DNA from 4 places in the Pseudomonas sp. SB113 genome. Region 1 is predicted to be linked to each of the others. Evidence: riboswitches for the same ligand, from Rfam matches in the RefSeq annotation. Region 1 holds a riboswitch; each other region holds the start of a gene.

Region 1 (5,060 bases):
CCGGGCGGCAGGCCCAGCAGGTCGGCCAGGGCCTGGGGTTCGAACAGCGAGACCCAGCCCATGCCCAGCCCCTCGACCCGGGCAGCCAACCACAGGTTCTGGATCGCACAGGACAGCGACGCCAGGTCCATTTCCGGCAGGGTGCGCCGTCCGAAGATGTGGCGCTCACGGTCATCCATCAACGCCGCCACCAGCACTTCGGCGCAATCGTGGATACCTTCGACCTTGAGCTGCATGAACGCGTCGGAGCGCTCGCCCAATGCCTCGGCGGTGCGCACGCGCTCTTCTTCCACCAGGTGTTGAATCTGGCTTCGCAACGCGCGGTCGCTGATGCGGATAAACCGCCAGGGCTGCATCAGGCCAACGCTGGGGGCCTGGTGCGCGGCCTGGAGCAGGCGATGCAGCAATTCGGGGGCGACCACGCCGCCGCTGAAGTGGCGCATGTCGCGGCGTTCGGCGATGGCGCGGTAGACGGCGTCGCGGTCGGCCTGGGGGAAAGCGTTGTCGGTCATGGCCCTAGCGGGGGCAAGCCCCCTCCCACAGTGGATAGGGTTTCAGCTCGGTCCGGTGCAAACAAGGCGGCTACCGCCGTCGGATTCGAGGGGAAATAGAAGTGCACGTAAGAGGCCGTCATCCGCCCCTGTCGGAAGACCGCTTCGGCACCGCGCCCACCGTTCGGGCTCAGGCCACGGGCAATCGGCTGGCACTCGGTGCTGGTCAGGGAATGGTGATACGTGTGCCCGCGCAGCACGCCTTCCGGCAGCTCTACGCTTTGCAGGGCCAGGGCCGCGAGTTTCTTTTGCATCACCGCGTCGCCTTGCAGCAGGCCGACCAGTTCGGCGCGGGTGCCGTCGACATCGGTGAGCGAATCCAGCAGGTAGAGCATGCCGCCGCACTCGGCGAGCAAGGGTTTGCCGGCGGCATGGTGGTTACGAATGGCTTCAAGCATCAGGGTGTTTTCCGACAGCGCCTGGTGGTGCAGTTCCGGGTAACCGCCGGGCAGATAGAGGCTGTCGGCGTCGGGCAATTGGCGATCATGCAGCGGCGAGAAGAAGCGCAACTCGGCGCCCATCGCCCGCAACAGGTCGAGGCTGGCGCCATAGGTGAAGGCGAAGGCTTCGTCACGGGCCACCGCAATGCGCACACCATCCAGTAACGGCTCGGCCTCGATCACTGCTGGTGCGGCGAAGGTCACCGGTGGCGGCAATGCGACTTCACAGCTGCTGCCCAATGCCTGGGCGGCGGCGTCCAAGCGCACGTCGAGATCGTTCAGCTCGCTGGCCTGCACCAGGCCCAAATGGCGGCTGGGCAGTTCGATCCCGGTTTCGCGGGACAATGCGCCATACCAGCGCAGGCCTTCGGTCAGGCTGCCTTCCAGCAGTTGCGCATGGCGCAGGGTGCCGACGCGGTTGGCCAGCACCCCGGCGAACGGCAGGTCCGGCTGATAGCGCGCCAGGCCGAGGGCCAGGGCGCCAAAGGTCTGGGCCATGGCGGTGCCGTCGATGACACCGAGCACCGGCACGCCGAAATGCCGCGCCAGGTCGGCGCTGGACGGCGTGCCATCGAACAGGCCCATCACACCTTCGATCAGGATCAGGTCGGCCTCCCCCGCCGCTTCCCACAGCAGGCGGCGACTTTCCTGCTCGCCTACCATCCACATGTCCAATTGATACACCGGCGCACCGCTGGCGCGCTCGTGGATCATCGGGTCCAAGAAGTCCGGGCCGCATTTGAACACACGCACCTTGCGCCCCAGGTTGCGGTGCAAACGGGCGAGCGCGGCGGTGACGGTGGTTTTGCCTTGGCCGGACGCCGGTGCGGCGATCAGGACGGCCGGGCAATGACGGGGCTGATTCAAAGTTCGACGCCCTTCTGTGCCTTGATACCGGCCTGGAACGCGTGCTTGAGCATGCCCATTTCGGTGACGGTGTCGCCCATCTCGATTAATTCAGGCTTGGCGCCACGGCCGGTGACGACCACGTGCTGCATCGGCGGACGGGCCTGCAGGTCGCTGAGTACCTGATCGAGGTCCAGGTAGCCATGCTTGAGGGCGATGTTCAGCTCATCCAGCACCACCAGGCCGATGGTGGGGTCTTGCAGCAGTTCACGGGAGACGGCCCAGGCGGCTTCAGCGGCGGCGATATCACGCTGGCGATCCTGGGTCTCCCAGGTGAAGCCTTCGCCCATCACGTGGAAACGCACTTGCTCGGGGAAGCGGCGGAAGAACAACTCCTCACCGGTGCTGTTGCGCCCCTTGATGAACTGCACCACACCGCACTGCATGCCGTGGCCCATGGCGCGCGCGAGCATGCCGAATGCCGAGCTGCTCTTGCCTTTGCCGTTGCCGGTCAGCACCAGCAGCAAGCCGCACTCATTGGGGGAATTGGCGATGCGCTCGTCGATCACGGCTTTTTTGCGCAGCATGCGCGCCAGGTGGCGTTCGTCGCGGTCGGGGGTATCGGTCATGGCAGCTCTCCGTTGGGGCTGGACAAAAACGGCAGGCAGGAAAAAACAGACAGCCAAGCATCGCCCACCGTGATGCTGTTGGATGATCCAGGCCGGTCTCCGGGCTCATGAGTGGCGCGCTTGTTCTCATCTACAGCGCGAACACGCCGACGGCGCGCCTTCCCATATCGCGGGCGATACAGTGGCAAAAGGCACCGTCTTGACTCATTTACCGTTGCGGGGGCAGCGCCGGAATCGCGGCAGCACTGTGTACAAGTGCGCTCACTCACCGGCTTCCCTGTTTCACTCTGTCGACCCATGGGTCACAGAGCACCTGGAACAAGCCGCGAAGGTTAGTGGGTTGGGGGTGGAGCGTCAATTAAAGCTGGCCTTGCACTTGAACCATCGCACCGCCGCTCTCCTCTACCCTTACAGGTATCAAGGAGAACACCATGCAAAAAACCAGATTCGCCCTACTCATCATGCTCGCCGGCAGCCTCGCCGCCTGCGGTGAAAGCTCCACCCTGCAGGTGTCCGATGGCACCGGGCCGTCGCCCCAGCTACCAGAGCCGAACAAAACCCTGATCCCCACCGTGAACATCGCCCCGGCAATCGGCTGGCCAGAGGGCGTGAAGCCGACAGCCGCGGCCGGCACCCAAGTGGCGGCGTTCGCCGAAGGCCTGGACCACCCGCGCTGGCTGTATGTGCTGCCCAACGGCGATGTGCTCGTGGCGCAAACCAATGCGCCGCCCAAGCCGGACGATTCCACGGGCATTCGCGGCTGGGTCATGGAGAAGGTCATGGGCCGTGCCGGCGCCGGGGTACCAAGCCCGAACCGCATCACCCTGCTGCGCGATGCCGATCACGATGGCGTCGCCGAGACCCGCACGGTGTTCCTGGAAAACCTCAACTCACCGTTCGGCATGACACTGGTCGGCAATGACCTGTACGTGGCCGATTCGGACAAGCTGCTGCGCTTCCCCTATCAAGCGGGCGAAACCGCGATCAAGGCACCTGGCACCACGGTGGTCGACCTGCCGGGCGGCAGCATCAATCACCACTGGACCAAGAACGTGGTCGCCAGCAAGGACGGCAGCAAACTGTATGTGAGCGTCGGCTCCAACAGTAACGTCGGCGAAAACGGCCTTGAAGCGGAACAGGGCCGGGCGGCCATCTGGGAAGTGGATCGCGCCAGCGGCCAGCACCGCATTTTTGCTTCCGGCCTGCGTAACCCTAACGGCATGGCCTGGGAACCCCAGAGCGGCAAGCTATGGACAGCGGTAAACGAGCGCGATGAGATCGGCAGCGACCTGGTGCCGGACTACATCACCTCGGTCAAGGACGGCGGGTTCTACGGCTGGCCGTTCAGCTATTACGGCCAGCATGTGGATGTGCGCGTCACACCGCAAAACCTGGACCTGGTCGCCAAGGCAATTGCGCCGGACTATGCGGTCGGGCCTCACACCGCTTCTTTGGGCCTGACATTTGCCGAGGGCAGCAAACTCCCGGCGCCGTTCAGCAATGGCGCGTTCATCGGACAGCATGGTTCGTGGAATCGCAAGCCGCACAGTGGCTACAAGGTCATCTTCGTGCCGTTCGAGGCAGGCCAGCCTAAAGGCCAGCCGGTGGATGTGCTGACCGGGTTCCTCGATAAAGATGAGAAAGCCATGGGCCGCCCGGTGGGCGTGGTGATTGATCAGCAAGGGGATTTGCTGGTGGCGGATGACGTGGGGAATAAGGTGTGGCGGGTGTCGGCGGCTAAATAAACGCCCCCAGACGCAACATAAAACCAATGTGGGAGGGGGCTTGCTCCCGATAGCGAAGTATCAGTCACAGTATCTGTGCCTGACCCACTGCTATCGGGAGCAAGCCCCCTCCCACATTTAGTTCGGTGTTTGGTTCAGGGGTTGCGTGCCAGATTGGCCGGCAACACACGCTTGGCGCTCAGGTAGGCATTCTGCCAATACGCCTTGGACAAAGTATCCAGCTTCACCGTACCGCCGGTTTGCGGCGCATGGACAAAGCGGCCTTCACCCACATAGATCCCGGCGTGGCTGACCTGGGAACCGCCACCGGTGGCGAAGAACAGCAGGTCGCCGGTCTGCAGGTTCTGCTCGCTGACATCCTGGGCGCGCATCACGATCAGTTCGCGGGTGGTGCGCGGCAGGGAGATGCCGGCGGCGTCGCGGAAGACGAAGCCGATCAGGCCGCTGCAATCAAAACCCGAGTCCGGCGTGTTGCCGCCCCAACGGTAAGGCGTGCCGACCAGGCCCAGCGCACGAAAGAGCACGTCTTCGGCCGCAGGCGAGAAATTCTGGGTGGAATAGTTGAATAGCGGCTTGGGCTTGACCGCAACGGGAGCGGGTGGCGGCCGGCTGGCGCAGGCGCTGATAAGCGCGGCGCAGAGAATAAGGATCAGGCGGGCTGAGGTCGACATGTGCAGAACAATCCTGGTCTGGATGCGGCTATCGCTGCCGAACGCTGAAAACCAGAACGCGCAAGCAAAGCTCGCGCGAACGGATTACAACAATGTCCAGGGATTCTAGCGCTTACACGTCAAACTTCAAGTAACACTTTAAGTTTACTTGCTGGCGGTAACCGTAGTCGGGGCCATG
Region 2 (5,060 bases), on a different contig from region 1:
CTTCGTCGCCACCTGATAGAACGCATGGTTGGGAATGCCGGAATTGATATGCACGCCGCCATTATCCTCGTAGGTCTGTACAAAATCATCCATATGCCCTGGCTGGGGGTCCTTGCCCAGCAGCTTGTCATCGAACGCCGTACCCGGTGCCTTCATCGAACGCAGGGCGGTGCCTTTGATTTTCTTGGTAAACAGCCCTTTGCCGATCAACCAGTCGGCGTCCTGGGCCTTTTGCTTCAAGGCATATTGCTTGATCAGTGAGCCGAACACGTCCGACAGCGACTCGTTCAAGGCACCGGACTGATTGAAATACATCAGCTTGGCCTCATCCTCGGTGACACCGTGGGCCAATTCATGGCCAATCACGTCAAGCGCCACTGTGAACCGATTGAATAGCTGCTGATCGCCATCCCCAAACACCATCTGGGTCGAGTTCCAGAACGCATTGTTATAGTTCTGGCCAAAGTGCACGGTGGCGTCCAGCGCCATGCCGGCATCGTCGATGGAGTTGCGATCAAAGACCTGGTCGAAAAAATCGAACGTGGCGCCCAGCCCGTCGTAGGCTTCGTCCACTGCGGCGTCACCACTGGCGGGCTGGCCTTCGCCACGGATCAGCTTGCCAGGCAGGCTGTCGCTGCCCTCGGCGCTGTAGATCGAGCGCCGTTTGTCGGCGCCCATGGCCAGGGCCATATGGGCGGCCCCCCTGGCCGGCACCGCGACCATACGCAGCGAGCGGAAGGTGCTGTCTTTGGCACGGGTACGCAGCGCGATCTCGCGTTGGGCTTTATCACCGTTGCGCGCGATCTGGTCGAGCATATACGGCGGGATCAGGCAAAAAATCGGGTTGCGCTGTTGGCGAACACACATAGGCTGGCTCCTTGTTGGCGTGTGGCGAACGTCCGGGTAACCGTTTCAGGGTAGCCGACGGTGACTGCTTGGCCCAAATTGTCATGAAGCTATGTTGCAGTCGTGTTTATCCAAGGACCGCGAGGAACTACCGATGCCCGCACGTAAAGCCAAAATCGACCTTTCGCACCGCCCAAGACTCGCCGATCTGCGCCCGTTGATCGCGGTCAATCCCAGCCTTTTGGAAGCCCGGGCGGCGACGCCCCGTGTCACCCCCGCCAAGGATCTACAGGACCGACAGGGCTACGCCGAGGATTTTCTCAGCAGCTTCGCGGTGCCCTGGCCCAGCGCCGATGAGGCATTGGCGGATGACGTACAACCGCTGCGGCTGGACTACACGCATTTCTCGGTGACGATGTCACGTTCCCGACGACTGGCGCTCTACGTGGGCGTCAATATCGACGGCGGGCAGCATGTGGAGATTATCCGCAGCAACGACACCTGGGCCTACGATGGTCGCCTGCCGATCAGCGCGCAGGTGGGCGAAGTGCTCTACACCAACAATGGACTGGATCGCGGCCACCTGGTGCGCCGGCAGGACCCGAACTGGGGCGATGAGGCAAAAACAGCCAACATCGACACCTTCCATTTCACCAACTGCTCGCCGCAGATGAGCGGGTTCAACCAAAAGACCTGGCTGGAACTCGAAGACTACATTCTCAACAATACGCAACGCTGGAAAGCCCGGGCAACGGTGTTCAGCGGCCCGGTGTTCGCCGACGACGATCGCCTCTACCGTGGCATCAGAATCCCCAAGGCGTTCTGGAAAGTGGTGGCCTACCTCAGCGACGACGGCAAGCCCTCCGCCAGTGCCTACATGATCGACCAAAGCCGCGAACTGGGTCAGCTCGACCTGATGTTCGGCCAGGTCAGGACCTACCAACGCAGCGTGATCCAGATAGAACAATTGACCGGCATCCGTTTCGCCAACCTCGCGGACTACGACGGTTTCAGCAACGAAGAGCGCGCCACGGGCACGCGGATTGAAGCGCTGATCCGAGGGCCTGAGGATATTCGTCTTTGATCGGGCGCTCTCCGGGCTGTATCGCCTCGTCCTAATCAACTACCATACCGCGCCGGTTCCCGAACGGGACTAATAGGGAATTCGAAGCGCGGTATCGCGCGTCAATCGAAGCTGCCCCCGCAACTGTAGGTGCCGAGCCTGCTCCCCACTGCCACTGGACCGCGTCCGGGAAGGCCGGAGCGTGGCGATGACGCATCAGTCAGGAGACCTGCCGGCCCAGCACAATCACTAACCGGCGGGGTGTCCGGGAAGGACATCCTTGCCTGCCCGTTCGGCAGCGTTCGAGGGCGTATTTCCGAACCGTACCTCCCCTGTTTACACGTACGGTCCACACGGAGATTGCCGCATGCTGCCACGCGTTACCGCCCTGATCGGCGGCCTGGGTTTCTGCGCCCTGGCCCACGCCGCACCCACGCATTACCCGCTGACGCTGGAAAACTGCGGCAGCACCCTCACCTTCCAGCAGGCGCCCACGCGCAGCGTGACCATCGGCCAGGCCGCCACCGAAATGCTCTATGCCCTCGGCGTGGCTGACCGCGTGGTGGGCACTTCGCTGTGGTTCAACAGCGTGTTGCCGCAGTTCAAGGCCCAGAACGACAGCATCGAGCGCCTTGCCAATAACGAGCCAAGCTTCGAAGCGGTGATCGCCAAGCGCCCGCAACTGGTGGCCGCCGAACTGGAGTGGGTCGTGGGCCCGCAAGGCGTGGTCGGCACCCGCGAGCAGTTTCACGAACTGAAGATCCCCACCTACCTGCTGCCCTCCGACTGCGAAGGCAAGGACAACCTGGTGGGCGCCGACGGCACGCGGCTGGAGCCGTTCCGTATCGAGACGATCTACAAGAGCATCCGCCAGCTGGCACAGATCTTCGATGTACAGGATCGCGGCCAACAACTGAACGACGCGCTCAAGGCGCGGTTGACCAAATCCGTGGCCACCGTACAAAGCAAAGGCCTCAAGCACGCCAGCGCGCTGGTGTGGTTCTCCAGTTCCGAAATGGGCAGCGACCCGTACGTGGCCGGCCACAAAGGCATCCCCGAGTTCATGCTCGAAACCCTCGGCCTGCACAACGTGGTGCAATCCGACGAAGAGTGGCCCGCCGTCGGCTGGGAAACCATCGCCAAGGCCAACCCGACCTTCCTGGTGATCGCCCGCATGGACCGCCGCCGCTACCCCGCCGACGACCATGAAAAGAAACTCGCCTTCCTGCGCAGCGACCCGGTCACGCGCAACATGGACGCCGTGAAAAACAACCGCATCATCATCCTCGACGCCCTGGCGCTGCAAGCCAGCATCCGCATGTTCGATGGCCTTGAACACCTGGCCACGGCCATCGACGGCTACGACCTGCCGCAATGATCCGGACATTACTCGCCCTGGCGCTATTGCTGATCGCCGTGCTCGCCGGCGTGGCCATCGGCGAAACCGCCATCTCGCCCCAGGTGGTGCTGCAGGTGCTCGCCAACAAACTGTGGGCGGCCGGTTACGTGTTGGACCCGATCGATGAAGGCGTGGTGTGGAACTACCGCCTCACCCGCGCCCTGGTTGCCGCCGCCTGCGGTGCGGGGCTGGCCACCTGCGGGGTGATTTTGCAGTCGTTGCTGCGCAACCCACTGGCCGATCCCTACCTGCTGGGCATCAGCGCCGGCGCTTCGACCGGCGCGGTGCTGGTGGCGCTGATGGGCGTGGGCGGCGGCCTGATTTCACTCTCGGCCGGCGCCTTTGTCGGCGCGATGGCGGCGTTTGCCCTGGTGATCCTGCTGGCGCGGGCCAGTGGTTCGTCCAGCGGCACCGGGCAGATCATCCTCGCGGGCATCGCCGGCTCGCAGCTGTTCAACGCGCTCACGGCGTTCCTGATCACCAAATCAGCCAGCTCCGAACAGGCGCGCGGCATCATGTTCTGGCTGCTGGGCAACCTCAGCGGCGTGCGCTGGCCGTCGGTGTGGCTGGCAGTGCCGGTGGCGGTCACGGGCTTGGCGGTATGCCTGTGGCATCGTCGCGCGTTGGATGCGTTTACCTTCGGTACGGATTCGGCCGCGTCCCTGGGCATCCCGGTGCGCCGCGTGCAGTTCGTGCTGGTGGGTTGCGCGGCGCTGGTGACCGCAGTGATGGTGTCCATCGTCGGTGCCATTGGCTTTGTCGGCCTGGTGATCCCCCACGCGGTGCGCCTGCTGCTCGGCACCGGGCATTCGCGCCTGCTGCCGGCGAGTGCGCTGGGAGGTGCATTGTTTTTGATCGCGGCAGACGTGCTGTCGCGCACCTTGATCAAGGGCCAGGTGATTCCGGTCGGCGTGGTGACGGCCTTGGTGGGCGCGCCGGTGTTTGCGCTGATCCTGATTGGCCGGAGGAATGCGCGATGAGCGTACTGAGTTGCACCGGCCTGGGCTTCAAGGTGCGTGAGGCCGAGTTGCTGCGTGATATTCACCTGGAGGTTCAGTTGGGTGAAACCCTGGGGATTGTCGGGCCGAATGGCTCCGGCAAATCCACCCTGCTCAAACTGCTCGCCGGGCTGCGCACTCCGGCCAGCGGCGATGTGCGCCTGGGCGGCCAACGCCTGGGCGACCTGTCCCGCCGCGCCATCGCACAACAACTGGCGGTGGTGGAACAACAGGCCGACACCGACGACGCCATCCGCGTGTTCGACGCTGTGGCCCTGGGCCGTACACCGTGGCTGTCGGCGCTGAGCCCGTGGTCCAGCGAAGACGACGCCATCGTGCGCCAGGCCCTGCACGACGTGGACGCCACCCACCTGAGCCACCGTGCCTGGCGCAGCCTCTCCGGCGGCGAGCGCCAACGCGTGCACATCGCCCGCGCCCTGGCGCAACGGCCACAGATCCTGTTGCTGGATGAGCCGACCAATCACTTGGACATCCAGCATCAACTGGCGATTTTGAAAGGTGTGCAAGGGTTACCCGTGACCACCCTGATCGCCCTGCATGATCTGAACCAGGCGCTGACCTGTGATCGCCTGGCCATACTGGATCGTGGGCGCCTGGTAGCGCTGGGCAAGCCGCTGGACGTGCTGACGCCACAGCGCTTGCAGGAGACATTCGGGGTGCAGGCGCATTACCTGACGGACCCGTTCGATGGGGCGCAGATACTGCGGTTGCGGCCTAACTGAACAGCACATAT
Region 3 (5,060 bases), on a different contig from region 1:
GGCCATCTTTTCAGCAACAAACAACACCCTTCGTCCGAGCGCAAGGTTGTGCGCAATCATGTTGGCAATAGTTTGGGATTTACCTGTGCCTGGCGGCCCATCGAGTACAAAATCACAACCACTGGATGACGCAACCACAGCAGAAAGTTGAGAGGAGTCCGCTGGTAGTGGGGTAAATAAATTCGCAGGGTTGATCTTTCGATCCAACTCGTGGGGCTGCGGAAACTCTCCAGAGGTCGCATAACCGCCACCGCCCAGGCTTCGCTCCAACAGGTGCTTGACCATCGGACTCTTCAGCAACTGGTCTGAACGGGCTGCCAAGTCTTGCCACATAAGGTACTTGGCGAATGAAAATGTCCCCAGTACGAGTTCTGTAGTGACCTCGAATCCCGGCACATCCCTGACAGCGCGCCTCACCATGTTCCAGATACCAGCCACATCAATACCGCTGTCATCCGCTGGTAGCTCACCATCCAAACCAGGGATGACCAGTTCAAAATCATGTCGCAGTAACTCAAGCAAGGTCAGGTTGAAGCGCGGCTCATCTTCCAGCAACGTCATCGTCACGCCGGACAAAGCACTTTTACGATCAAGTTTGACCGGCAGCAAAATCAACGGTGCTGAATAGCTCTTCTGGTCATCCGCGGCTTTTTTCCATTTCAGAAAGCCCAAGGCGAGAAACAAGGTATTCGCGCCGCCCTCATCGAGATCGCTGCGGGCCTTGCGATACAAGTCGATCATGGCGACTTCAAGCTTGGCTTTCTCAAGTGTAGCGAGCACCTCGCCCCTGGCCAGAGCCGCCCTCGCATACTCGTCGCGCAGGCTTTCACGATTCTGCTGCTCATACAGCGCAGCATCCCTACCACCCGCCTCAAGGTCTGGCACAGAGACGATTCGAATGCGTTTACCGCTGGATAACTGATCTTCCAGTTCAGCTGGATCAGGACAAATCAGCCGTACACCCTTGGCGCTGTCCGGCAAATGCAGGAGCCGATTGCGGGTGGTCAAATCCAAGAGCTTGCGTTGCCATAACGTTAATTTACCGGCGGGTGAATCCGAATCGGTAGAGATCTCAACATCAAATGGTGGCAGTGGCGGAGCAATCTCCAAGCCTTCTGGCACAGGCGCCGTCTCTTGGTCAGCATCCGGTTTGATGGCAGACACTGAAGTTGCGAGAGGTCGGATGCGTTGCATACGTGCGCGATGCAAATCAATGGCCATGATGAAATCTTCATCATTGATTTGTCGCTCAGCAGCATTGATTGCCTGACTGAAGCTCGGAACCGGAAATTGAGTGGCTAGCGTGGTTTCAAAAACCAGTGCCTCTTTCAAATCAATACGTTTACGCACCGCAGCCGCTTCATCAGTAATTAGCTGGGAGAATTCTTGCGGTTGAAGCCAGACACCCACGAACGCGTGCCCCTTGGTCAGGATCAGGAGCGCATTGAGGCCGGCCTGCTCCAGCGCTCCAGCGAACAGAAGCGCAGTGTCCAGGCACGTAGCTACGCGTCCATCCAGGACAAGTCCAGGCGGCCGAACCTTTTGCCCCCGGGTTTCAAAGCTTGCAGGGGGTAGCGCATAACTCAGTCTCAGCCCGCAAACTGCCGACCAAATAGCGGAAGACAGCTCCCATGTGCGAGCTCGGGACTTACGCTCGTATCCATCAATACCATCCGGTTTGCCAGCTCGACGCAGTACGTCCGATGCCGATTTGAGTATCCGATCAACTGCTGGGTCATTTGGCATTGCGAACGCGGGCAACAACTCCGGCATGGAACTCACTCCACCCCACTCATTTTTCGCGAGAAGTTCCACAGAGAAGGTCTGACTGACCAGAACCTCGTCCTTGCAGCGAAGTCGCAAAACAAGCGTTGCAGCAAGGCTTTCAGCAAGATCGGCCAGATAGCCGGCGTTCAATGTCAGATTACGATCTGAAATATGCAGGGTTGAATCTTTGACTAGGCGATCAATACGCCAAATTTTTCCTTCCAGGAAAGGCGGGTCAGCCACCAGCTCCAACTCAAGATCGTTGTAATCCGCCTCACCACCATTATTTACCATCAGTTCGCGCAGAACTGGGACAGCATTCTGGTGGGACGCAAAGCCAATCTTGTTGGCGATCACTCCCTCGATCTTGATGGTCATGGACCACTTCTCCTTGGTAAACGGGGCAACGCGACATTGCAATACAGGCAAAAGGAGTGGGCATACTCAACGACGTGCAGGCTTTTTGAAACTGCTTTTTTCATCAAACCCCGATAACGCGACCAGGTAATTGTATTTTTCGCATTTCACACGTGATAAGGAGCGCGTGGCCGCCATATTTGACTCAAATCATCACCCATGCTCTCCTACACATCTTGTTTCGGGTGCCCTTCAAAGGGTGAAACGGGAAACCGGTGAGTCATCGCGTGATGACGAGTCCGGTGCTGCCCCCGCAACGGTAAGCGAGTGAAGCGTCAGATCCACTGTGCCTGTAGGGCATGGGAAGGCGACGCTTTATAGACCCAGTGTCCCTCGCAAGCCCGGAGACCGGCCCGAATACCATCCAATAACAAACCCGCGGTGGGCGGGCGCTGTTAAAACCCTGCGTGCCTGGCTCGCAGGGTTTGCATGCGCTCGTTTCACCCTGACACCTGAAAGGGACGCGCCATGTCGATCATCAGCAGCACCTCGCACACCGCCAGCAGCTCCGCCACCCTCAGCCAACGCCTGGCCGCCGCCATCGGTGCGTCGATCCTCGGCGCGTGCCTGGTGTATTTCGCCGGTTTCTCGCACATCGAGGCGGTGCACAACGCTGCCCACGATACCCGCCACAGCGCCGCGTTCCCGTGCCACTGAGGCCTGCCGACATGATCAAGCGTATTGCGCAAACCGCAGGGTTCACCGGCTTGCTGGCCGCCCTGCTGCTGACCCTGCTGCAAAGCTTCTGGGTCGCTCCGCTGATTCTGCAGGCGGAAACCTTTGAAAAAGCCCCGGCCGCGACCGAAGTCGTGCACGAGCACGCCGCTGGCGCCGCCGCGCACACCCACGATGCCGAAGCCTGGGAGCCGGAAGACGGTTGGCAGCGCGTGCTGTCGACCACCGGCGGCAACCTGGTAGTCGCCGTCGGTTTCGCCCTGATGCTCGCCGGCCTCTATACCCTGCGCGCGCCTACCCGCACGGCCCAGGGTTTGCTGTGGGGCCTGGCCGGTTACGCGACCTTTGTGCTGGCGCCCACCCTGGGCCTGCCGCCGGAGCTACCGGGCACTGCCGCCGCCGACCTGGCGCAACGGCAAATCTGGTGGATCGGCACCGCCGCCTCGACGGCTGCCGGAATTGCCTTGATCGTGTTTGGTCGCAACTGGCTGCTGAAAGTGTTGGGCGCGGCGATCCTGGTGGTGCCGCATGTGATCGGCGCGCCGCAGCCGGAAACCCATTCGATGCTGGCCCCGCAAGCCCTCGAAGCGCAGTTCAAGATCGCTTCGCAGTTGACCAACGTGGCGTTCTGGCTGGCCCTCGGCCTGATCAGTGCCTGGCTGTTCCGCCGCAACCACGACGATCAATACTCGGCATGACGCTGGTAGTCGGCCTGGGCTGCCAGCGGGGTTGTGATGTAGACACCCTACTGGGCCTGTTTGACACCGCCCTCGCCGAGGGCGGGATCGAGCGCCAGCGTGTCACGGCGCTGGCCAGCATTGACCGTAAACGGGACGAGCCTGGGGTGCTCGCCCTGGCCCGCTTGCTCAATCTGCCATTGCAGTGCTTCAGCGCCGCACAACTGGCGGCGTATGAAGACCGGCTGAGCCACAAATCCACGGTCGCGTTTGCCCATACCGGCTGTTACGGCGTCGCCGAAAGTGCCGCCCTGGCCCTGGCCGAACAGCTCTGCGGCGGTCCTGCCCGCTTGCTGATCACCCGCCGGAAAACCGCCCAGGCCACCTTTGCATTGGCCTGCGCCGGCTAAAATCCCGATAATCGCCCTTCCCGATCATGAGCAATCTTCATGCTCGCCCGTTTTTTGACAGGAATTCTCCATGACCGTCTACTTCATCGGCGCCGGCCCCGGCGATCCGGAATTGATCACCGTCAAAGGCCAACGCCTGATCCGCAGTTGCCCGGTGATCATCTATGCCGGCTCGCTGGTGCCGGCGGCGGTGCTGGAAGGTCATCAGGCGCAACAGGTGGTCAACAGCGCCGAACTGCACCTGGAACAGATCATCGAACTGATCAAGAGCGCCCACGCCAACGGCCAGGATGTGGCCCGCGTGCACTCCGGCGACCCGAGCCTGTATGGCGCGATTGGCGAGCAGATCCGTTACTTGCGTGAGTTGGGCATCCCCTTCCAGATCATTCCCGGCGTTACGGCGGTGGCCGCCTGTGCAGCTTTGCTGGAGACCGAACTGACCCTGCCGGACATCGCCCAAAGCGTGATCCTGACCCGCTACGCCGATAAGACCAGTATGCCGGCCGGCGAAGACTTCGACAGCCTGGCCCGGCATGGCACGACCATGGCGATTCACCTGGGGGTCAATCATCTGGAGAAGATTGTCGCCGAGCTGCTGCCGCACTATGGCGCGGACTGCCCGATTGCGGTGGTGCACCGGGCGACATGGCCGGATCAGGATTGGGCCGTGGGCACCCTCAGCGATATTGCCGACAAAGTCGCCGCCAAGGGCTTCCGGCGTACGGCGCTGATTGTAGTGGGCCGGGTGCTGGCGAATGATAGTTTCAGTGAGTCTTCGTTGTATCGGGCGGGGCATGCGCACCTTTATCGATCTTGATTATTCACTTCAAAAAGTCACAGCAATACACTGATTTAAATTAAGAAATATAAAATATCTTGAAGGCGGGATTGCCCCCCATGGCGGTGCATCAGCCTACTCACGAGGCGACTGACATGCCGCTATCGGGGCATAGGTATCTACACATCTTGAGCCGAGCCCCCCCCTGCGTAGATACCGTCTTATCCAGCACCGCGTAAAACCCCGTAGATACCGTCTTGAACCTCACCGGACAAGAGCAAAATTCGGGTCATAAGGCTGGCCCGACTTGAGCACGGCGTAAACAAAATGCAGCAG
Region 4 (5,060 bases), on a different contig from region 1:
ACGCCAGGTAGCCATGGGGCGGCACCAGGTCCGGGTCGTGGTACACCGCGCTGGCATCCACCTGGTAACCCCGGGCCGGCTGGATGCCAACGAAGGTCAGGCCCAGGCGCAGGCCGGCGATCATCAGGCGGCCGTCGCGGAACATCGGATCGTTTTGCGGCGCGCCCCAACGCGCCAGCACCGCCTGGCGATTGGACTCAGGCAAGCGCTGGAACATCGCTTCGTAGTCGTCCAGGCCGAGACTTTGATGGCAGGGGCGCAGGTCGAGGCTGTCAAGATCGTTGGTGACGCCGCCGAGCAGGTCATGGATCAGCGCAGTGCCGCTTGCGGGCAGTTGAGCCGGCACCGGATAACCTTCGGCTTGCAGGGCACGCAGGATATTCAGCGCGGCAGCCGGGGTGTCCAGGCCCACGCCATTGCCGATGCGGCCGTCGCGGGTCGGGTAGTTGGCGAGGATCAGGGCGATGCGTTTATCCGCATTCGGCACCCGCGCCAGTTCGACCCAACGGCGCGCCAGCTCGGCAACAAAATCCATGCGTTCGGGGGCTGCGCGGTAGCACACCACGTCCGACTGGCTGCGCTCGCTGCGCCAGGCCAGATCCTTGAAGCTGATCGGCCGGCTGATAATCCGCCCGTCCAACTCGGGCAAGGCAATGTGCATCGCCAGGTCGCGAGGGCCAAGGCCTTGCTCGCTGGCCTGCCAGCCTGGCTGGTTGTCCTGGGCGCAAATCGCCTGGATCACCGGGATATTGCGGCGAAACGGGCGCAAATGTGGGGCTTCCGGGCTGGATTGGGCAAACCCGGTGGTGTTCAGGATCACCGCCGCGCCGACCTCATCCAGCAGGTCCTCGACTACCGTCAGGCAGCCGGGTTCTTTCAAGCTGGCCACCGCCATCGGCAACGGATTAAGACCCGCCGCCTGCAAACGCTGGCAGAACACGTCGATAAAACCGGTATTGGCCGCCTGCAAGTGCGAGCGGTAGAACAGCACCGCCGCCACGGGCCAATCCGCGTGCCAATCCGTCTGCCAGTCATTGAGGCGAGGGTTAGCTTTATGCGGGTGATAAATCGCCGTGCGCGGCAGGGTTTGCGGCTCGGCCCAGGCATAGTCACGCCCCAGGTAGGCGCTGGCCAGGCAGCGATAGAAGTCCAGGGCATTGCCCAAACCGCCCTGGCGCAGGAAGTGCCACAGGCGGTCGCGCTGTTCGGCATTCACCGTGCTCAGGCCGCTGAGTTCCGGGTCCGGGCGATCATCCCCCGGCACCAGGATCAGGGTGACGCCGCGCTCGGCCAGCGCCACCAGACGCTCGATGCCGTAGCGCCAGTAACCGATGCCGCCATGCAGCGAAATCAGGATGACCTTGGCGTGGCGCAGCACCTCATCCACATACAGGTCGACCGACGCGTGGTTCTGCACCTGCATCGGGTTGGCCAGGCGCAGGCTGGGGTAGTCCTCGGGCAACTGCTGGGCCGCTTCGGCCAGCAGCGCCAGGCTGGAATCGCCGCTGCACAGGATCACCAGCTCGGCGGGGGTTTGGCCAAGGTCGGCAATATTGTCGTCCGCGACGAAACCACCGGGCTGAGTCCTGAGCAGGTGCATGGGTTAAACGCTGAGGGCGGCGCGCAGTTGCGCTTCGAGGCCCGCCGCGTCCAGCTCCTGGCCGATCAGCACCAGCCGCGTGATGCGCGCTTCATCGGCGCCCCAGGCACGGTCGAAGTGCTTGTCGAAACGCATGCCCACGCCCTGGATCAGCAGGCGCATCGGCTTGTTCGGGATGGCGGCGAAGCCCTTGACGCGCAGGATGCCGTGCTGAACCACCAACTGAGTCAGGGCGTCGAGCAGCAGCGCCTCGTCGGCTTGGGGCAGGTCGATGGAGATCGAATCAAACGCGTCGTGATCGTGGTCGTCTTCACCTTCATGGTGATGATCGTGATGGCTGTGGCGAGCGTCGATGTGCTCCTCGGAGCCGGCACCCAAGCCGATCAGCACGTCCAGGGGCACGCGACCGCTGCTGGCTTCGATGACCTTCACCGCCGGCGGCAGCTCCTCGGCAACTTCCAGGCGTACACGGGCCAGGTCTTCGGCGCTGATCAGGTCGGACTTATTGAGGATCACCAGGTCGGCGCTGGCCAGTTGGTCGGCAAACAGCTCGTGCAGCGGCGATTCGTGGTCCAGGTTCGGGTCGAGTTTGCGCTGGGCATCGACCTGATCCGGGAACGCGGCGAAGGTGCCGGCGGCCACGGCCGGGCTGTCGACCACGGTGATGACCGCATCAACCGTGCAGGCATTGCGGATTTCCGGCCATTGGAAGGCCTGTACCAAGGGTTTTGGCAGGGCCAGGCCCGAGGTTTCGATGAGGATATGGTCGAGGTCGCCGCGACGGGCGACCAGTTCGCGCATCACCGGGAAGAATTCTTCCTGCACGGTGCAGCACAGGCAGCCGTTGGCCAGCTCGTAAACACGGCCGTTGGCCTCTTCTTCGGTGCAACCGATGGAGCACTGCTTGAGGATCTCACCGTCGATGCCCAGCTCGCCGAACTCGTTGACGATCACCGCAATACGACGCCCCTGGGCGTTGTCGAGCATATGGCGCAGCAAGGTGGTTTTGCCCGAGCCGAGGAAGCCGGTAACGATGGTGACGGGAAGTTTGGCTAGTGTTTTCATCGGATGCCCTTTGGGGCGGGCATACGGGACGATAGGCCCTGCGACGGCGCGCAGCAGCAGATTTCGTCACCGGATCACCCCGCCCGGTTGAATTGGAAAATCGGTAGCGAGGCAGGTCTCCTGGCTTGGGGCTTGCGGGTCTTGCGACCGGCGCCGACTGCGCCTTCCCGCCGCAGTGGCAGTGGCGTGGCAGTCAGATAAACCCTTCACAGTTGCGGGGGCAGCCGCGGCTTGAACCGCGTTCCCTTCTTAGCTTCGGCCTGGGCCGAAGAACCTCGAGGGTGCAAGGCTACGCAGTGCGCGAGAGATGGTCAATGTCGGCGACTTTTACTTGACTACCCCTGAAGAAACGACCGAGAAGGCTTGCCCCCACGCTATACCTCGTGATTAGAAATCAGCAGCAGACCTTACGACTGACTCGATCCGCTCACGCCCTGCACTCGTCAAACGCTTCACACCAAATGTCTTGGCAATTTCCGAAGGCTGGTCACCTGATGAAATCAAAGAAGCCACTAACAACAACTCTTCAGCAGCTATTTCTTCGACAGAGCGAGCATCGTCAAGTGCACCTGGTGTTCGATATAGGTTCCAATTCAACACATCGCTTTGCGAGTGCCAGACGAACTGCCCTTCCACCGGGTCGCTTTTCAAATGGTGATGCTGCTCGGTCAATTCAAGAACACGCTCCCGGATCAAGCGGCCAGACCTTTGGAATCCATGCGCCCTTGCAATTCGCTGTACCAATAACGAATCCAGAATCGGCGCCTCATGGATCAGCACATGGGAAATCAGATCTTTCAGAACCGGATCGTATGCTTCGGAGTAAAACGCATCCGCGCGAATCCTATCACTCACGCTGGTGAAATCCGTGACTCGATATTCACCTTTGACAGCAGGGTGGACTGAAACAGAGACTGCCCTGGCAACTTTGAGCTCCGGAGGTTCGTTTATCGTCAGGTCACTCACAGAAGCTGCAATAACATCCTCTACCTGATCCTGGGCGGACAGAGATGAATCCCTGTCGACGAGTGTCAATGGAGGAATGAATACCTGGGGCTCTTCATAAACAACCACTTCAGGGGTGGCCCGGGATTCAACCAGCAGCGCTTCAAGAGCTGCGTGCAGGCGATCCAAAGCTGCGGACTTGTCGATCCACCAATCGGTGGACCACAACCGCACCAGATTCCAGCCCAGGCCTTTCAGAATCGCGCTTCGCACCTTGTCACGGTCACGCGCCGTCGCCGCGCTGTGATAAGTGGCACCATCACATTCGACGCCAGCAAGGTAATCACCGGGGCGGTCTGGATGCACGATGCCCAAATCAAGACGGAAGCGGGATACGCCAATTTGCGGAACGACTTGCCAGCCTTTGCGCCTCAAACCTTGGGCAACAGCTTCTTCAAATGGAGAGTCGTACCCACCTACCGAGCCCTGTATCGCTTCGGCTAGCGCTCTCGGCCCCCGCTGAGCAAACTCAATGAAGTGCTTTAGATCACGTACGGCTCTTGCATTGGTGCGATTCAAGTCGATCATCGAAGCATCAAAAGATGAAAAGACCAGCATTTCCCGGCGAGCGCGAGTTATTGCTACGTTCAATCGACGCCAGCCGCCCTCTTTGTTCAGGGGACCGAAGTTCATCGACATGACTTGAGCGCCGGGTTCGGTTGGCCCATACCCAATGCCGAGCATAATCAAATCGCGCTCATCGCCCTGTACGGTTTCCAGGTTTTTGACTACCACCGGCTCAGGTTGATCATCTTGAAAAAACGGCTCAATTTGCGGGAATTGTTGCCGCGCTTTATCCAGCAGGTCGGTAATCAGTCGTTGTTGATCGCTGTTAAGCGTGATGATGCCAATTGTATGACCCGCAGCGATAAAGGCCGGATCCGTCAAGCGCTTAACCGTTTCGGCGACGATGGCCTCGGCCTCGGCCTGGTTATTACGGCCCTTGCCCTTCGCATACACCCCGTCAACACGCCGCCACTCGACGGTGCTCGCACGCGTTTGCGCGGCTGGGAATGTAATCAAGTTGCTGTCGTAATAACGATGATTGGAAAATGCGATCAAGCTCTCGTGACGGCTACGGTAGTGCCAACTGAGGCTGTGACTTGGGATACCTGCACCCAGACATTCGTCAAGAATGCTTTCCATATCTTCCGCAGTGTCGTCCTCAGAGGCGGATGCCGCACGATTGAAGAAGTTGGTCGGCGGCATTTGTCGAGGGTCTCCCGCAATCACCACTTGCTTACCTCGGGCAATAGAGCCAATCGCATCCCAAGGGGCTATCTGCGATGCCTCATCGAAGATCACCAAGTCGAAAAGCTGGAGATCCGCCGGCAGGTATTGAGCAATCGACAACGGACTCATCAGCATGCATGGCGCGAGCTTAGGTAAT

The links. Region 1 has a riboswitch for cobalamin ahead of cobO (cob(I)yrinic acid a,c-diamide adenosyltransferase). Riboswitches for the same ligand answer to the same signal wherever they lie in the genome.
Positions count from the first base shown of each region.
Region 2: it holds a riboswitch for cobalamin, as region 1 does, so the genes downstream of both, AB1462_RS22555 (ABC transporter substrate-binding protein) here and cobO (cob(I)yrinic acid a,c-diamide adenosyltransferase) in region 1, are expected to answer to the same signal.
Region 3: it holds a riboswitch for cobalamin, as region 1 does, so the genes downstream of both, AB1462_RS26390 (CbtB-domain containing protein) here and cobO (cob(I)yrinic acid a,c-diamide adenosyltransferase) in region 1, are expected to answer to the same signal.
Region 4: it holds a riboswitch for cobalamin, as region 1 does, so the genes downstream of both, cobW (cobalamin biosynthesis protein CobW) here and cobO (cob(I)yrinic acid a,c-diamide adenosyltransferase) in region 1, are expected to answer to the same signal.

Region 1 covers NZ_JBFMHW010000007.1:89,172-94,231, reverse strand. The annotation lists gene bluB (5,6-dimethylbenzimidazole synthase) at 1-512, opposite strand, end outside; gene AB1462_RS11470 (cobyrinate a,c-diamide synthase) at 509-1,858, opposite strand; gene cobO (cob(I)yrinic acid a,c-diamide adenosyltransferase) at 1,855-2,466, opposite strand; cobalamin riboswitch at 2,539-2,798, opposite strand; gene AB1462_RS11460 (sorbosone dehydrogenase family protein) at 2,898-4,211, shown strand; gene AB1462_RS11455 (C40 family peptidase) at 4,346-4,882, opposite strand; gene AB1462_RS11450 (NlpC/P60 family protein) at 5,027-5,060, opposite strand, start outside.
Region 2 covers NZ_JBFMHW010000019.1:9,033-14,092, forward strand. The annotation lists gene AB1462_RS22545 (M4 family metallopeptidase) at 1-867, opposite strand, end outside; gene AB1462_RS22550 (DNA/RNA non-specific endonuclease) at 1,001-1,930, shown strand; cobalamin riboswitch at 1,967-2,161, shown strand; gene AB1462_RS22555 (ABC transporter substrate-binding protein) at 2,277-3,287, shown strand; gene AB1462_RS22560 (iron ABC transporter permease) at 3,284-4,288, shown strand; gene AB1462_RS22565 (ABC transporter ATP-binding protein) at 4,285-5,049, shown strand.
Region 3 covers NZ_JBFMHW010000027.1:36-5,095, reverse strand. The annotation lists gene AB1462_RS26395 (DUF3320 domain-containing protein) at 1-2,145, opposite strand, end outside; cobalamin riboswitch at 2,351-2,556, shown strand; gene AB1462_RS26390 (CbtB-domain containing protein) at 2,653-2,841, shown strand; gene AB1462_RS26385 (CbtA family protein) at 2,853-3,557, shown strand; gene AB1462_RS26380 (cobalamin biosynthesis protein) at 3,554-3,946, shown strand; gene cobM (precorrin-4 C(11)-methyltransferase) at 4,017-4,763, shown strand.
Region 4 covers NZ_JBFMHW010000027.1:6,799-11,858, reverse strand. The annotation lists gene cobN (cobaltochelatase subunit CobN) at 1-1,600, opposite strand, end outside; gene cobW (cobalamin biosynthesis protein CobW) at 1,604-2,665, opposite strand; cobalamin riboswitch at 2,758-2,958, opposite strand; gene AB1462_RS26395 (DUF3320 domain-containing protein) at 3,053-5,060, opposite strand, start outside.